Regions from separate parts of the Kitasatospora sp. NPDC056273 genome, predicted to be linked through region 1. Evidence: riboswitches for the same ligand, from Rfam matches in the RefSeq annotation. Region 1 holds a riboswitch; the other holds the start of a gene.
What was found. Region 1 has a riboswitch for cyclic di-AMP ahead of ACFCY1_RS40790 (transglycosylase family protein). Riboswitches for the same ligand answer to the same signal wherever they lie in the genome.
Positions count from the first base shown of each region.

Region 2: it holds a riboswitch for cyclic di-AMP, as region 1 does, so the genes downstream of both, ACFCY1_RS19630 (peptidoglycan DD-metalloendopeptidase family protein) here and ACFCY1_RS40790 (transglycosylase family protein) in region 1, are expected to answer to the same signal.

Region 1 covers NZ_JBHJSJ010000105.1:1,004-8,866, reverse strand. The annotation lists gene ACFCY1_RS40810 (exopolyphosphatase) at 401-1,342, opposite strand; gene ACFCY1_RS40805 (DUF501 domain-containing protein) at 1,339-2,010, opposite strand; gene ACFCY1_RS40800 (septum formation initiator family protein) at 1,982-2,503, opposite strand; gene eno (phosphopyruvate hydratase) at 2,598-3,884, opposite strand; gene ACFCY1_RS40790 (transglycosylase family protein) at 4,240-5,145, opposite strand; cyclic di-AMP (ydaO/yuaA leader) riboswitch at 5,151-5,319, opposite strand; gene ACFCY1_RS40785 (cytochrome P450) at 5,541-6,878, opposite strand; gene ACFCY1_RS40780 (SDR family NAD(P)-dependent oxidoreductase) at 7,156-7,578, shown strand; gene ACFCY1_RS40775 (MazG family protein) at 7,583-7,863, opposite strand, start outside.
Region 2 covers NZ_JBHJSJ010000020.1:38,153-46,015, forward strand. The annotation lists gene purB (adenylosuccinate lyase) at 1-60, shown strand, start outside; gene ACFCY1_RS19625 (MFS transporter) at 68-1,549, opposite strand; cyclic di-AMP (ydaO/yuaA leader) riboswitch at 1,901-2,101, shown strand; gene ACFCY1_RS19630 (peptidoglycan DD-metalloendopeptidase family protein) at 2,104-3,084, shown strand; gene ACFCY1_RS19635 (APC family permease) at 3,431-4,981, shown strand; gene ACFCY1_RS19640 (DUF2470 domain-containing protein) at 5,063-5,782, opposite strand; gene ACFCY1_RS19645 (RidA family protein) at 5,949-6,377, opposite strand; gene ACFCY1_RS19650 (IclR family transcriptional regulator) at 6,406-7,155, opposite strand; gene ACFCY1_RS19655 (sugar kinase) at 7,187-7,863, opposite strand, start outside.

The DNA.
Region 1 (7,863 bases):
CAGCCTTCGTGAGCCCGGTCACAAGTTGACGGACCCCCCGTGCTACACTGCGCGGCCGCAAAACCGGGCCCGGCGCGGTGGCCCCCACCCCTGGGCGGCCCCGCGCGAACGCACGGCGGAGCACCACCGGCCTGAGCAGCAACGATCCGCACAACGCCCGGGTTCCCGCACGTGATTTCGATTTTCAAACCTCAAACGAGGCCTGACCTGCGATCCCATGGGCCACCCGGCCGACGGGCCTTCGGTCCCACATTTCGGACGTAGTGGGCGGGCCGGTGCGGCGAATGGCCGGATCCCCATGTGAAGAAATTCACGAACTTTCCCACCCGCGCTCGGGCGCGCCCCGGCCCCGGCCCCCCGAAAGGGGTGCCGGGGCCGGTCGGGTAAGCCCCGCACGGGGTCAGGAGGCGATACCGAAGGCGATTCCGTCCAGGATGTCGTGCTCGCTCACGACCACCTCGGCGGCGCCGGTGCGCTCCATGATCTCCAGCAGTTCCAGCGCCCCGGCCGCGATCACGTCCACCCGGCCCGGGTGCATCGACGGGATGGCCGCGCGCTCGGCGTGGGTGGCGGCCAGCAGCTCCCGGGCGATCCCGGCGACCCGCTCCCGGCTGATCCGCGAGTGGTGGATCGCCGCCGAGTCGTAGCCGGGCAGGCCCTGGGCGATCGCCGACACCGTGGTGACCGTCCCGGCCAGGCCCACCAGGGTGGCCGCGCCGGTCAGCGGGACGACCGCCTCGGCCCGGTCCAGCTCGGCCCGCACGTGCGCCCGGGCGGCCTCGACCTGCGCTTCGGAGGGCAGCTCGGCGTCGCCGAAGTACCGCTCGGTGAGCCGCACGCAGCCGATGTCCACCGAGCGCGCCGCCTGCACGTCGTCCGTGCCGAGCACGAACTCGGTGGAGCCGCCGCCGAGGTCGAACACCAGGTACGGGCCGGGGAACTGACCGCCGGTCAGCTCCTTGGTGGCGCCCACGAAGGACAGCCGCGCCTCCTCCTCGCCGCTCACCACCTCGGGCTCGACGCCCAGGATGTCGCGCACGCCCTTGACGTACTCGTCGCTGTTCTCGGCGTCCCGGGAGGCGCTGGTGGCGACGAAGCGGACCCGCTCGGGGCCGACCCCGAAACCGGAGATGATCTCCTGATACTCCCGGCAGGCCGCGAAGGTGCGGGCCAGCGCGTCCGGGTGCAGCCGGCCGGTCCGGTCCACGCCCTGGCCCAGCCGGTTGACGATCATCCGGCGGTCCAGGTCGGTGATCTCCCCGGTCTCCGGGTCGAGGTCGGCGACCAGCAGGCGGATCGAGTTGGTGCCGCAGTCGATCGCGGCCACCCGGGTCGCGCTCACTCGGACTCCCGCTCCGCCGCGGCGTCCTCGGCGGCCCGCTTCTTCGCGGCGCGCTCGGCGGCCTTCTGCTGCTTGGCGGCGATCACGGCCTCGTGGTCCTGCTCCTTGGCGCGGTTGCGGGCGACCCGCTCACCGGCCGCCTCGACCTCGGCCGGGGAGACGCACGGGCCCTTGGCCCACCAGTCCTCCAGCATGCCGATCGCCTCGTCGCCGAGCGGGTTGACGCCCTCGCCGGCCGCCAGCGAGTGGCCGACCAGCACGTGCAGGCACTTCACCCGGTCCGGCATGCCGCCGGCGCTCGGGAAGCCCTCCAGCACCTCGATCGCGTCGCGCCGGGCGATGTAGTCCTCGTGCGCCTTCTGGTAGGCGGCGGCCAGCTCCGGTTCCTCGGCGAGCCGGGCGCTCTGGTCCTTCATCACGCCCTCCGCCTCCAGGGTGCCGATCAGCGAGGCGGCCTTGGGGCAGGTCAGGTAGTAGAGCGTGGGGAACGGCGTGCCGTCCGGCAGCCGGGGAGCCGTCTCCACGACGTCCGGGTTGCCGCAGGGGCAGCGGTGCGCCACGCCGCGCAGGCCGCGCGGCACCCGGCCGAGCTGGGCGGCGATGGCCGCGACGTCGGCGTCGGAGACGGTGGGGTGGTTCTCAGTGGTCATGGGGGGAGGTGTCTCCAACGGGGGACGGTGGGAGGGGAAGGGGGGTGGCGGGGGCCGCCGCGGCGGTGTCGGCGGCGTCCACCGAGTCCCAGATGCTGGCGTACCAGGGCTTGGCGGCCTTCACCTGGCCGGCGGCGCCGCCGGGCGCCGCGTTCGGCCCGGAGGCGGCCCCGCCCGCGGACGAGGAGGTCCTGGCGGAGGCCTGACCAGCCGGGTCCACCGCGATGTACGGGGTCTCCCCCGGCACCGCGTAGTGCAGCCGGGCGCGGGCCTGCGCCTTGACGTACTCCGGGTCCTGCCAGCGGGCCTTCTCCCGGCGCAGCTGCTCGACCTGCTGGCGCGCGTGGTCGGCCTTCGCCCGCTGGGCGGAGATCTCGGCGCGCTGGGAGATGAACTGCCGCGTCGGGTAGGCGAGGATCGCCACCAGCGAGCAGAGCACCAGGACGAGGACGGTCGCCCGGCTCGTGAACCGGGGCCGGGCCGCCAAGCCCGGGATCCTCCAGCCAGCCATCTCCCGTATCCCCTCCTGGTCGCGACGGTGCCCCGCCGTCCACCCTACGGGGTGAACGGCGGGGCACCGGTCAGGCGTGCGCTACCGGGAGCGCTCAGCCCTCGTGGCGGAAGCGCGGGAAGGCGCCGCGGCCGGCGTACTCGGCGGCGTCGTCGAGGATCTCCTCGATGCGCAGCAGCTGGTTGTACTTGGCGACGCGCTCGGAGCGGGCCGGGGCACCGGTCTTGATCTGGCCGCAGTTGGTGGCGACGGCCAAGTCGGCGATGGTGACGTCCTCGGTCTCGCCGGAGCGGTGCGACATCATGCAGCGGTAGCCGTTGCGCTGGGCCAGCTCGACGGCGTCCAGGGTCTCGGTCAGCGAACCGATCTGGTTCACCTTCACCAGCAGCGCGTTGGCGGTGCCGGTCTCGATGCCGCGGGCCAGACGGGCCGGGTTGGTGACGAACAGGTCGTCGCCGACCAGCTGGACCTTGTCGCCCAGCTTGTCGGTCATGGCCTTCCAGCCGGCCCAGTCCGACTCGTCCAGCGGGTCCTCGATGGAGACCAGCGGGTAGGCGGCGACCAGCTCGGCGTAGTACTCGATGAGCTCGGCGGCGGTGAGGTCCTTGCCCTCGAACCGGTAGGCGCCGTCCTCGTAGAACTCGGAGGAGGCGACGTCCAGGGCCAGCGCGACGTCACGGCCGGGCACGTAGCCGGCCTTCTCGATGGCCTCGACGATGAGGTCCAGGGCCTCGCGGTTGGAGTCCAGGTTCGGGGCGAAGCCGCCCTCGTCGCCCAGACCGGTGGACAGGCCGCGCTCCTTCAGCACGCCCTTGAGCGTGTGGTAGACCTCGACGCCCCAGCGGACGGCCTCGGAGAAGGACTCCGCGCCGATCGGGGCGATCATGAACTCCTGGATGTCGACGTTGGAGTCCGCGTGCGACCCGCCGTTGAGGATGTTCATCATCGGGACCGGCAGGACGTGCGCGTTCGGGCCGCCCAGGTAGCGGAACAGCGGCAGGTCGCTGGCCTCGGAGGCGGCGTGCGCGACGGCCAGCGAGACGCCCAGGATGGCGTTGGCGCCGAGCGAGGACTTGTCCGGGGTGGCGTCCAGGTCCAGCATGGCCTGGTCGATCAGGCGCTGCTCGGTGGCGTCGTAGCCGACCAGCTCCGGGCCGATCTGCTCGATGACGGCCAGGACGGCCTTCTCGACGCCCTTGCCGAAGTAGCGGTTCTTGTCGCCGTCGCGCAGCTCCAGCGCCTCGAAGGCACCGGTGGAGGCACCCGACGGGACAGCGGCACGACCCGTGCTGCCGTCGTCGAGGCCGACCTCGACCTCGACCGTGGGGTTGCCGCGGGAGTCGAGGATCTCACGGGCTACGACGACATCGATGGACGGCACGAGGCATCTCCTTGCGAGAGCAGGGTCCGGTCTGACGGTGGTGCTGCCAGCAGGACGATTGCGGAGTCGTTACGACCAGAGCCTAACCGCCCGGGCTGCCGTGGCCGCGTCGGCCTCGGTCCCGTCTCACCGTGTGGCCCTGCTACCCACCGGTAGTTCACCTGCTTGTCCCAGCTTGTCCCACCGGAGCGGGCGAATGCGGACGAAGGGGACCGGTAGGACCGGCCCCCTTCGGACGGCGGGGTGGAGCGGCGTCGGCGCCGAGCGCTCCGGCGCGGCGGCGGGCGCCCCCGGCGGGCACCCCGGTCTCGGGGCGCTGCCGGCCGCGGGCGCTCCCGGCGTCGGGCGGGGCGGCTCAGCCGAGGTGCAGCACCTGGCCGGGCATGATCAGGTTCGGGTCGCCGCCGACGGTGGAGTGGTTCTGCTCGTACAGCGCGCTCCAGCCGCCGGACACGCCCTGGGCGGCGGCGATGGTCGACAGGGTGTCACCGGCACGGACGGTGTAGTCGTGGCCGGCGGCCTGCGGGGCCTGCTGCGCGGCGCGCGGGGCGTACTGCGGCTGGGCGGCGGCCTGGCCGGCGTACTGCTGGTAGACGCTCTGGTGGCTGGTCCAGTACCAGCCGCCGTTGTTCTGGTACCAGTACACCTTGGCGTCGGCGTCCCAGCCGGCCTTGCCGGAGAAGCCCGGGGTCTGCGGCTGCGCCTGCTGCTGCGGGGCGACCTGCTGGACCGGCTGCGCGGCGGGCTTCTGGGCCGGCTTCTGGGCGGCGGGCTTCTGCGCGACCGGCTTCTCGGCGGGCTTGGCGGCGGGCTTCGGGGCCTGCTGCTTGGGGGCGGACTGCGGCTTGGCGTCCGAGGAGGTGTCGACCGAGGCCGGGGCACCGCCCTTGGTCAGACCGGCCTTCTGGGAGCAGACCGGCCAGGCGCCCGGACCCTGCGAGGCCAGCACCTTCTCGGCGACCGAGATCTGCTGGGCCTTGCTGGCCTGGTTGGCCTGCGCCGCGTAGGCGGTGCCGCCGTACGCCTTCCAGGTGCTGGACGTGAACTGGAGGCCGCCGTAGAAGCCGTTGCCGGTGTTGATGCTCCAGTTGCCGCCGCTCTCGCACTGGGCGACGGAGTCCCAGGTGGAGGCCGGGGCGGCGGAGGCGCCGGTGGCGGTGAGGAGCGGCATCGCGAGTCCGACGCCGGCCACACCGGCGACGGCGATGGCCTTCTCGGCCTGGGTGCGACGACGGTGACGGCCAGTTCCAACGAACAGCATGAAGAGGTCCCTCTCCGTACGCCTGCGAGGTGAGCTGTCGGGTTCGGACCGGGAGGTGGCCCGGCCGCCGTAAGCGGAAACGATTCCGCTCGGGCGGCTTCACCCCAAGCCGTGGGGAGACGGCAACAAACCTGGTTCCCCCGCCCCTGCCCAGGGTTCTGGTCGGTTTCCCGTGACGCGGCGGGCAGGATTCGGCGTTCCGCGTACGAGGTCCGCAGCTGCGAACTCCAGGGAGAGTAGACAGATCATCAGACCAATCACAAGCTCATATCACCGATATCACACAACAATTACGGCCCGTGTCCGATCGCCTACCAACAGCGGCGTTATGTCCGGATTGATGGGTGTTCACACCCCCGTCGGCGGGCGATCGGCGACGTCCCGTCAGCGTGATCTCAGCAGGTCGGAGGCGTCGAAGAGGCATCCGGAACGGGGTGCGGAGGGGCGTGCGGGGAACGGCTCTCCGGACTGAATTCCACCGGGAGTTCGCGCAGGCCACGCATGATCAGACCACCCCGCCAGCGCAGATTCTCCGGGCTTTCCGCGAGCCGCAGATCGGGCAGCCGGGAAAGCAGCGTGGCCAGCGCGGCACGCCCTTCGAGCCGCGCCAGCGGAGCGCCGATGCAGTAGTGGATGCCGTGCCCGAAGCCCAGATGGGGGTTGTCCTTCCGAGCCAGGTCCAGGGTGTTCTCCGCCGCGAACCGGGCCGGGTCGCGGTCCGCCGCGGCCAGCACCACCAGCACCGGGTCGCCGACCGGGATGTCCACCCCGCCGATGGTCAGCGGACGGGTCGCGAACCGCCAGGTCGCCAGCTCCACCGGCCCGTCGTAGCGCAGGAGTTCCTCGATCCCGGTCTCCAGCAGCGCGCTCTCCCCGCGCACCACCGACTCCTGCAGCAGCCGGCGCTGCTCCGGATTGCGCAGCAGCGCGTAGGTGCCGTTGCCGATCAGGTTCACGGTGGTCTCGAAACCCGCGAACAGGAGGATGAAGGCCATCGCCGCGGCCTCGTTCTCGGTCAGGTGCTCACCGTGGTCGCCGGCCCGGATCAGGCCCGAGATCAGGTCGTCCCCGAGGTCCGCCCGCTTGCGGTGGATCAGCTCCAGCAGGTACGCCCGCATCCGCTTCACCGCCCGCCCCACGCCGCCGCGTTGGCCCCCGCCGTGGCGGATCATCATCCCGGCCCAGTCGCGGAAGTCGTCCTGGTCCTCGGCCGGCACCCCGAGCATGTCGCAGATCGCGTAGATGGGGAGCGGGAACGCGAACTCGTGGATCAGGTCCGCCGAACCGCGCTGCGCGAAGCCGTCGATCAGCCGGTCGGTGAGCTGCTGCACCCGCGGCTCGAACTCGGCCACCCGGCGCGGGGTGAACGCCTTCGACACCAGCCGGCGCAACCGGGTGTGGTCCGGCGGGTCGATGTTCAGCAGGTGGGTCATCAGGTCCGCCTGCCGCTCCCCCGGGATGCCCACCCGGCCGGTGCGGTGCGCCTGCCCGCTGTGGTGCGCCGGGTTCTTCGACAGCCGGCTGTCCGCGAGCGCCTGCCGGGCGTCCGCGTACCTGGTCACCAGCCAGGCCTCCACCCCGCTCGGCAGGGTGGTGCGGTGCACCGGGGAGTGCTCGCGCAACCAGGCGTAGGCGGGGTACGGGTCGGCGGCGAACTCCCAGGTGAACAGCTGCGGGGCGGGGGCGTCGGACGACGGGGCGGCGGGCCGGGCGGGGACGGGCTGAGCTGGCATGGACCGACCGTATCCGGTGCGACGGGCCCGCCCTCCCTCCGGCGGGGCGCCGCTTCCCCGCCACTCCTTCGCCGCGCTTCCGCGACCGGACGCGTCGGGCGCGCCAACACTCCGTGGCCGGTCCGTGGACAGCTCTTGGCCGACTCTTGGCCGCGGGGCGGGCGTGAGCCTGGTCACCTGAGGGGTAATCCCTGTTGCGGAGGGTCAGGACGTGCCTACGATCCTCCGCAGTACGCGTGGGCGCCGGTGCGGTGTCGCCCACAGGGAGGAGCAGACCATGCGGGTCAGCGGGTCAGTCGTCGTCATCGCGGTCCTCGACGGCGGGTCGGGCGCGGGCCTCGCCCGCCGGTTCGCCGCCGCCGGCACCGCCGGAATGCTCATCGCCGACCAGTACGCCGGCATCGCCGAGGACCTCGCCGCCGAACTCGACCGGCCGGGCTGCCCCGTCGTCGGCGTCTGCGGCGACATCCGCCGCCCCAGCGACGTCGCCGCCCTCGTGGACACCGCCGAGAAGCACCTCGGGCCGATCGACCTGTTCGCCGTGGCCGGCCCCGACGGCGAGCGGATCATCTCGCTGGCGGACCTGCCCGACCACCTCGACCTGGAGCGGCTCGCCGAACTCGTCCTCCTCGTCGGCGAGGCCATCGGCGAACTCGTCCCGCCGCAGCGGCGCCCCGAGCGCACCGCCACGGCGGCCTGAGCGCCTACTCCCCGACCGGACCGAGGCCCTCGGCCGCGCGCACCGCGTCCCGGTAACCGCGCGCGGCCGACCGCAGCGCGGCGTCCACGTCCACCCCCGCGTCATGCGCCCGCTGCACCACCGCGAGCAGCAGCCGGCCCGCCGAATCGGCCGTCAGCTCGGCCGGCAGCCCGTACGCCTCGTCCGGCACCCCCGTGAAACCCGCCCGGCGCACCCGCGACACCAGCTTCGCCGCGTACGCCAACGAGGGCAGCCCGGCCGGCACGCCGTCCAGCACCGACTCGC
Region 2 (7,863 bases), on a different contig from region 1:
GAGGCCGTCGCGGCCGCCTACCCGGAGGCCGCCAAGTACGCGCCCGGCGACATCCTCTGACGTCTCGTCAGCCCTGAGCCGAGGGCCCCGCCGCCGGACCGGTGGCGGGGCCCTCGCGCGTCGTGGGGACGTGGCCCGGGTCCAGCGGCGGGGTGGTGGTGCCGCACGGCCAGTCGCAGTTCGGCTCGGCCACCTGCTGGTCGTCGGCGGCGAGCACGTTGCCCCGTACGGTCGCGAGGGCGATCAGCCCGCCGGCGGCCAGCAGGCCCGCGCAGATCAGCATCGCGGTGTGGAAGGCGGAGTCGACCGAGGAGGGCACCCGGTAGGCGTCGCCGCTCAGCCCGGCCAGCGCCGGGAGGGCGGCGACCGCGAGCAGGCCGGCCGCGCGGGCGGCGGCGTTGTTGACCCCGCTGGCGATGCCCGCGTGCCGGACCTCGACGGCGGCCAGCACGGTCGCCGTCAGCGGTGCGACCAGCAGCGTCATGCCGCAGCCCATCACCGTGACGGAGGGCAGCACGTCCACCCAGTAGGAGGAGTCCGGGCCGACGCGCAGCATCAGCAGCACCCCGGCGGCGCACAGCAGGGGGCCGACGGTCAGCGGGATGCGCGGGCCGATCCGCTTGCCGAGCCGCCCGGCGCGCGCGGACAGCAGCAGCATCAGCACGGTGATCGGCACCAGCGCGAAGCCCGAGACCAGTGGCGAGAAGCCGGACACGATCTGGAGCTGCACCACCAGCAGGAAGAAGACGCCGCTGAACGCCGCGTACACGCACAGGGTGACCAGGTTCACGGCGGTGAACAGCCGGGAGGAGAACAGTCCGAGCGGCAGCATCGGATCGGGCGCGCGGCGCTCGACCGCCACGAAGGCGACGCCGAGCGCCACTCCGAGCACCCCGCTGACCCAGACGGCGGGGGACAGGCCCTCGCCGGCCGCCGTCAGCGCGTAGGTGATCGCGCCGAGGGCGAGGGCGGCGAGCACGGCGCCGAGGACGTCGAAGCGGCCGGAGGCGCCCTCGTCCCGGCTCTCCGGCACCGACCGGGTGGTGACCGCGATCACGGCGGCGGCGAGCGGCAGGTTCAGCAGGAAGATCCAGCGCCAGCCGGGGCCGTCCACCAGCCAGCCGCCGAGGAAGGGGCCGACCGCCGCCGACACCCCGCCGAGGCCGGACCAGAGCCCGACCGCCGCCGAGCGGTCGTCAGGGTGGAAGACGGCCTGGAGCATGGCGAGCGAGCCGGGGGTGAGCAGCGCCCCGCCGATGCCCTGGACGGCGCGGGCGGCGATCAGCACGTGGATGTTCGGTGCGGCGGCGCAGGCCGCGGAGGCGACGGCGAACCAGACCACGCCGATCAGGAAGACCTTGCGCCGCCCGTAGCGGTCGCCGAGCGCGCCGCCGAGCAGGATCAGGCCCGCCAGGGTGAGCAGATAGGCGTTCAGGGTCCATTGCAGGGACGCGAGGGAGGCGCCGAGGTCGGCGCCGATCCGGGGCAGCGCGACGTTCACCACGGTGCCGTCCAGCATCGCCATGCTGGAGCCGAGCACCGTCGCCATTAGTACCCAGCGACCCTGCGCGGTGCCCAGGCGCAGGGTGCCGGCCTTGGAGGTGGCCACGGGCGAATCCTGCGCTGCCGAGGCGCACGTGACAAGGGTCACCGGTGGGTGTGTTGGCGGCTGGCGGTGCGTGAGCGGACGGGTGCGCGGCGTGGCCGATCTCGGCGCAGGGTCGTGGATCAGTGGCGGGGGGTGAATGGGTTGTGTACGCACCGTGGGCTCGGGCCTGCGGAGGGTCACTGTGGGAGGGGGGATCGTTGCCGTTTCAAGAGATCGACATTGCTTCACCCGAACGGATGGGTTTTAGTTCAGCGACCGCCCGGCCAGTCCGGACGGATCCGCCGGGTGGAACGCCGAGTCCTGCCGCTGCCCGGTGGTTCGAAACGAACTCTGTACGGCAGGAGCGGGGGACCCACAGGTAAGTCGCCGGACCGGAGTTCGCGCCTCAGGGCGCGGGCGTCCAGGACCGGCTTGGGGTGAAGCCGCGCAAGCGGCCGGGCAACTCCAGCCCGAACCCGACAGCTCACCTCGCAGGCGTCGGAGAGGAAAATTCCATGCCTGCACAGGCTCGTCGTATCGCCCTGCCCCGCGCCGCCCGCATCGGCATCGCCACCGCCGTCACCGGTGTGTCCTTCGCCCTCCCGCTCGTCACCGCGATGAGCGCCCAGGCCCACACCCCGGCCGCTCCGGCCGCCGCCTCCACCGAGGCCAAGCAGGCCGCGAAGGCCGCCGCTCCGGCCGCCCAGGCCGCGCAGGAGAGCTACCGCGTCGTCAGCGGTGACACCCTGTCCAAGATCGCCGACGCCAAGAACGTCGAGGGCGGCTGGCACGCGCTGTACGAGCAGAACCGCTCGGTCGTCGGCGCCGACCCGAACCTGATCTTCCCGGGCCAGCAGCTCGCGCTGTCCGGCCACGCCGCCGCGCCGGCCGCCGACGCCGCCCCGGCGAAGCCCGCCGCTCCGGCCAAGCCCGCCAAGCCGTCCGCTCCGGCGACCCAGGCCGCCAAGCCGCAGGCCCAGGTCCAGGTGCAGACCGAGGCCGCCAAGCCCTCCGCGCAGCTCGAGACCCAGCTCCAGGTCGCCGTTCCGGCCCAGGCCGTGACCGCCACTCCGGTCGCCGCCGCCACCTCCGGCTTCGTCGCCCCGCTGGCCGGCCCGCGGCTCGGCACCGCCTACGGCGTGGCCGGCTCGATGTGGGCTTCCGGCCACCACACCGGCCAGGACTTCGTCGCCTCCACCGGCACCCCGCTGCGCGCCGTCGCCAACGGTGTCGTGGTCAAGGCCGGCAACGGCGGCGCCTACGGCAACGAGGTCGAGATCAGGCTCGCCGACGGCCACTACGCCGAGTACGCGCACCTCTCCTCGATCGGCGTGAGGATCGGTCAGACCGTCACCGCCGGCCAGCAGATCGGCCTCTCCGGCGCCACCGGCAACGTGACCGGCCCGCACCTGCACTTCGAGATCCGCAACGGCTCGGAGTACGGCTCGGACATCAACCCGGTCGCCTACCTGCGCGCGCACGGCGTCGCGCTCTGACCCCGAGAGCTCCGGGGTACCAGGAACCACCGCCGCTGCGGGCGAACCGATCGCCCGGGATGGTCATGTCGGGTGACCGCTCGACCGGGTGATCGCCGCACGGCGGACATGGGCGCGGGACACGCCCAGGCCGGCCCGGCCGCATGAGGACCTCCTCGTGCGGCCGGGCCGGCCGCTTTCGTTCCCGGGCCCGCCCGGGGTGTTCGAGCGATCGAACGAAGCGTCAACTCCGGTGTCCCGCAGGGTGGTCGCCGGGATCTCCGGGTGCCTCCGGGGCGCCATGCTGGCGGACGGTCAGCGCCCGGCCGGTCCGGCGGTCGGGCGGGCCGGGAGGCGAGGAGGCCGGATGGCGGTCCGCAGCGGGGGCGTGGCGGGGGAGACGGCCGGGCGGGAGCGGCCCGGGGCGAGCGGGGTCGACCGGCTGAAGGCGGACTCGGTCGGCCTGGTCGGCGTGGTGTTCATGGCGCTCGCCACCGCCGCCCCGATCACCGCGATGACCGGCAACCTGCCGATCATCGTCGGTCAGGGCAACGGCGCGGGCGCGCCCGCGGCGTACATCGTGGCGACCGTGGTGCTGACGGTGTTCTCGGTCGGCTACGTGGCGATGGCCCGGCACATCACCGCGGCCGGCGCGTTCTACGGCTACGTCTCGCACGGGCTGGGGCGGGTGGCGGGGATGGCCTCGGGGCTGCTCGCGGTGCTCGCGTACGTCGTCACCGAGGCCGCGGCCCTCGGCTTCTTCGCGTACTCGCTGCGCGGGCTGGTCCGTTCGCAGCTGGGGGTGGACGTCGGCTGGGGCTGGTACGCGTTGTTCGGGGCGGCGGTGATCGGGGTGATGGGCTGGTTCGACCTGCATCTGACGGCCAGGGTGCTCGGGGTCGCGCTGGTGCTGGAGATCGGCGTCCTGTCGGCGGTCTCACTGGCGGTGCTGCTCTCCGGCGGCGGGCCGGACGGGCTCGCGGCCGGGACCCTGAACCCGCTGAACGCGCTGAAGGGGGTGGGGAGTTCGGGCACCTCGGCGGCCGGGCTCGGACTGTTCTTCGCGTTCTGGTCCTGGGTGGGCTTCGAGTCCACCGCGATGTACGGCGAGGAGTCCCGCGACCCGAAGCGGGTGGTGCCGCGGGCCACGCTGATCTCCGTGATCGGGGTCGGGCTGCTCTACGTCTTCGTGTCCTGGATGATCGTGTCCGGCAACGGGGTCGAGCGGGCGGTCGCGGTGGCGGGCGGCGCGGTGCCGGGCAAGGACGGCAACAGCCTGTTCTTCGACCAGCTCGCCGCGCACCTGGGGGCCTGGGCGGTGAAGGTCTTCCAATGGCTGGTCGTCACCGGCTCGTTCGCCTGCGCGATGGCCTTCCACCAGTGCGCGGCCCGGTACCTGTACGCGATCGGGCGGGAGGGGCTGCTGCACCCGGCGCTCGGCCGCACCCATCCGCGGCACGGCTCGCCGCACGTCGCCTCGGTCACACAGTCGGTCATCGCGGTGGGGCTGGTGGCGGGGTTCCTGGCGGCCGGCATGGACCCGTACGCGCACCTGTACACGCTGCTGGCGCTGCTCGGGACGATGGCGATCCTGGTCGTGCAGACGCTCTGCTCCTTCGCCGTGGTCGGGTACTTCCACGTGCGCGGACGGCACCCGGAGACGGCGCACTGGTTCCGGACGCTGGCCGCGCCGCTGGCGGGCGGGGTGGCGATGGCCGGGGTGGTGGTGCTGCTGGTGCTCAACCGGGACGCCGCGGCGGGGGAGGCGGCGCACACGCTGCTGTTCCGGCTGATCCCGTACCTGGTGATCGGGGTGTTCGCGGGCGGGATCGGGCTGGCGCTCGCGGTGCGCCGGTGGCGGCCCGGGCTGTACGCGCGGATCGGGCGGGTGGTGCTGGAGGACGCGGTCGAGCGGTGACCGGGCCGGGGCCGCGGTGGCCGGCGGGCCCGGGCGTTCGCGCCGGGCGGGCCCGGGCGTTTGTGCCGGGCGGGCCCGGGTTCAGCGCCGGTGGACCGGCAGGCCGTACTGGGCGGCGGCCAGCAGCTCGTGCATCCGATGGCCGAAGTCGTCGGTGTCCCGGGCGGGTTCGGGGAAGACCAGGCGGACGTCGCGGTGGCCGTGCGAGTGGTCCAGGCGCAGCACCAGGCCGTGGCGGTCCAGGGCGAGCGGGCGGACCTCCGGGGCGTGGGCGAGCACGGCCGGGTCGAGCAGCCGGGTGAGGACGTCGAGCGCCTCGGCGTGGTCGTCGGCGAGGTGGGTGAGCAGCATGGCCTCGTACCGGGCCAGCGGGTCGGGGGTGGCCAGGGCGAGGTCGGCGGCGGTGATCGCGCCGGTGGCGTACGGGGTGGCGAGGACGGCGTGGGCGACGTCCACCCGCAGGTGCACGCCGAGGCCGTCGTCGGTGAGGTGGGCCGGTCGCAGTCGGCCGGCCAGGGTGAGGCGGGCGCGGACGCGGTCGCGGACGGCGACGGGGGCGATGTCGGTGACGTCGAGGACGACGGCGAGGCCCTCGGCGGCGCCGACGGCGGCCGTGGTCAGCGGGTCGTCCAGGGTGGCGCGCAGCCGCAGCCGGGAGCCGTGTACGGAGACCTGGGTGTCCAGGTGGTGGTGCTCGCCCAGGGCGCGGACGGTGAGCGAGGAGGTCGTGCTGAGCAGGCTGTGGATCCGGTCGGCGGTGCTGGGCTCGGGGACCTCGGTGTCGCCGGTGGGCAGGCTCATGGACGGACCTCCAGTTAGTTAGGTGAGCCTAACCTAATGTGCGGCTGGGGGTGTGGCAAGCAGGCGGTGCGGCAAGCGGGCGGTGGGGCGAGCGGGCGGGCCCGGGCAGGCGGAAGGGCCCGGACGCGCGGGTGGCGTCCGGGCCCTTCCGTCGGGCGGGGCCGGGTCAGCCGATGACGGCCTGGGCGTCGATCTCGACCAGCATCGGCTCCTGCGGCAGCTCGACGAAGACGGTGGTACGGCACGGCTTCACGCCGCCGGGCTTGACGTTCTCGTCGATGAACTCGGCGTAGACCTCGTTCATCAGCGGGAAGTCGGCGCGCTTGGTGAGGTAGACGCGGAACATCACCACGTCCTCGATGGTGGCGCCGCCGGCCTCGACGATGGCCTTGACGTTCTCCAGGGTGCGGCGGGTCTGCGCCTTCACGTCGCCGTGGTGCAGGTACTCGCCGGTGGCCGGGTCCTGCGGGCCCTGGCCGGAGACCTGGAGGAACGGGCCCTTGCGGACGCCCTGGGAGAACATCCAGGCGGGGGCGGGGGCGCCGTCGGTGCGGATCTCGGTCTTCTCGGAGGTCTGGGGGTGCTCGGCGGACATCGGGTTCCTTACGTTGTATGACGGTTCGTCAGTTGTGGTCGGGGCGGCCGCAGTCGGCCGAGACGGCGCGGGTGGTGGCGAGCAGCTGCGGGAGCAGGTCCAGCACCTGCTCGTACGGCAGGACGACGTCCGGGACGGAGATCGAGGCGGCGGCGACCACCCGCCCGCTGGCGTCCCGGACGGGCGCGGCCACGCAGTTGATGAAGGACTCGTGCTCGGCGTGGTCCTGCGCCCAGCCCTGGGCGGCGACCCTCTCCAGCTCGGCGAGCAGCGCCTCGGGGGAGGTCAGGGTGCGTTCGGTGTGCCGGACGAAGTCGATCCCGGCCACCACCCGGCGCCGCTCCGGCAGCGGCAGGTCGGCCAGCAGCACCTTGGAGACGGCGGCGCTGTGCAGGGCGGCGCGCAGGCCGATCCGGGAGTACATCCGCACCGGGTGGCGGGAGTCGAACTTGTCGATGTAGACCACCTCGCCGCCCTCGTACGCGGCCAGGTGCACGGTCTGGCCGGTGGCGGCGTTCAGCTCGGCCAGGTGCGGGGCGGCGATCCGGCGCACGCCGCGCTGCTCCAGGGCCAGACCGGAGAGCGCGAAGAGGCCGGCGCCCAGGTGGTAGCGGTAGGCCGCGTCGCGATAGACGAACCGTTCCTCTTCGAGGCTCTGCAGCAGTCGGAGCACGGTCGTCTTGTGGACGCCGAGCACCTCGGCGAGCTGGTCGAGGGAGCGCTCGCCCTCGCCGAGCTCGGCGAGGATGCGCAGGGCGCGGGTGACGGTCTGACTCATCGTGCTCCGCTTCGAGGGCTGGGGTTCCCGCTCATTGTGCCCGGGCCCGGTCGGCGGACGACGACCGGTCGGCGCACGGCGTCCGGTCGGTCGGGCGTGCGACGCCGGCGGGCAGGGACGGGCCGGTGATGCCCTCCGGGGTGACCCGGGTGGCGGCCCACTGGGCGGGGGAGGCGTCGAGCAGGGCGGCCACCACGGCGGCGTCCGGCAGCTCGGCCTGGTCGCCGGGGGCGGTCAGCGCGCAGGCGGCGCTCAGGTGGCCGAGCCGCAGCCGGCGCCGCTGGTCCAGGCCCCGGACGGTGCCGGCCAGGTAGCCGGCCGCGAAGGCGTCGCCGGCGCCGGTGGCCTCGACCACCTCGACCGCGAGGGCCGGCTCGGTGACCGCCGTACCGTCCTGCTCCAGGGCGGTGACCTGCCGGGCCGCGTCCTTGACCACGACGGTGGCCGGGGTGGGGAAGCGGCGGCGGAGCTCGGCCGGGTCGCCGGTGCCGAAGGCGGTCGCGGCCTCGTCGGCGCCGAGCAGCAGCAGGTCGGCGGCGTCCAGCAGCGGCGGCAGGACGGCCGGGTCGCGGTCGAGCCAGAGCGAGGGGCGCCAGTTGAGGTCGAAGCTGACCAGGCGGCCCGGACGGCGGTCGGCGAGCAGGGCGCGCAGCAGGGCCAGGCAGTCGTCGGAGAGCGCGGCGGTGATGCCGGACAGGTGCAGCAGCC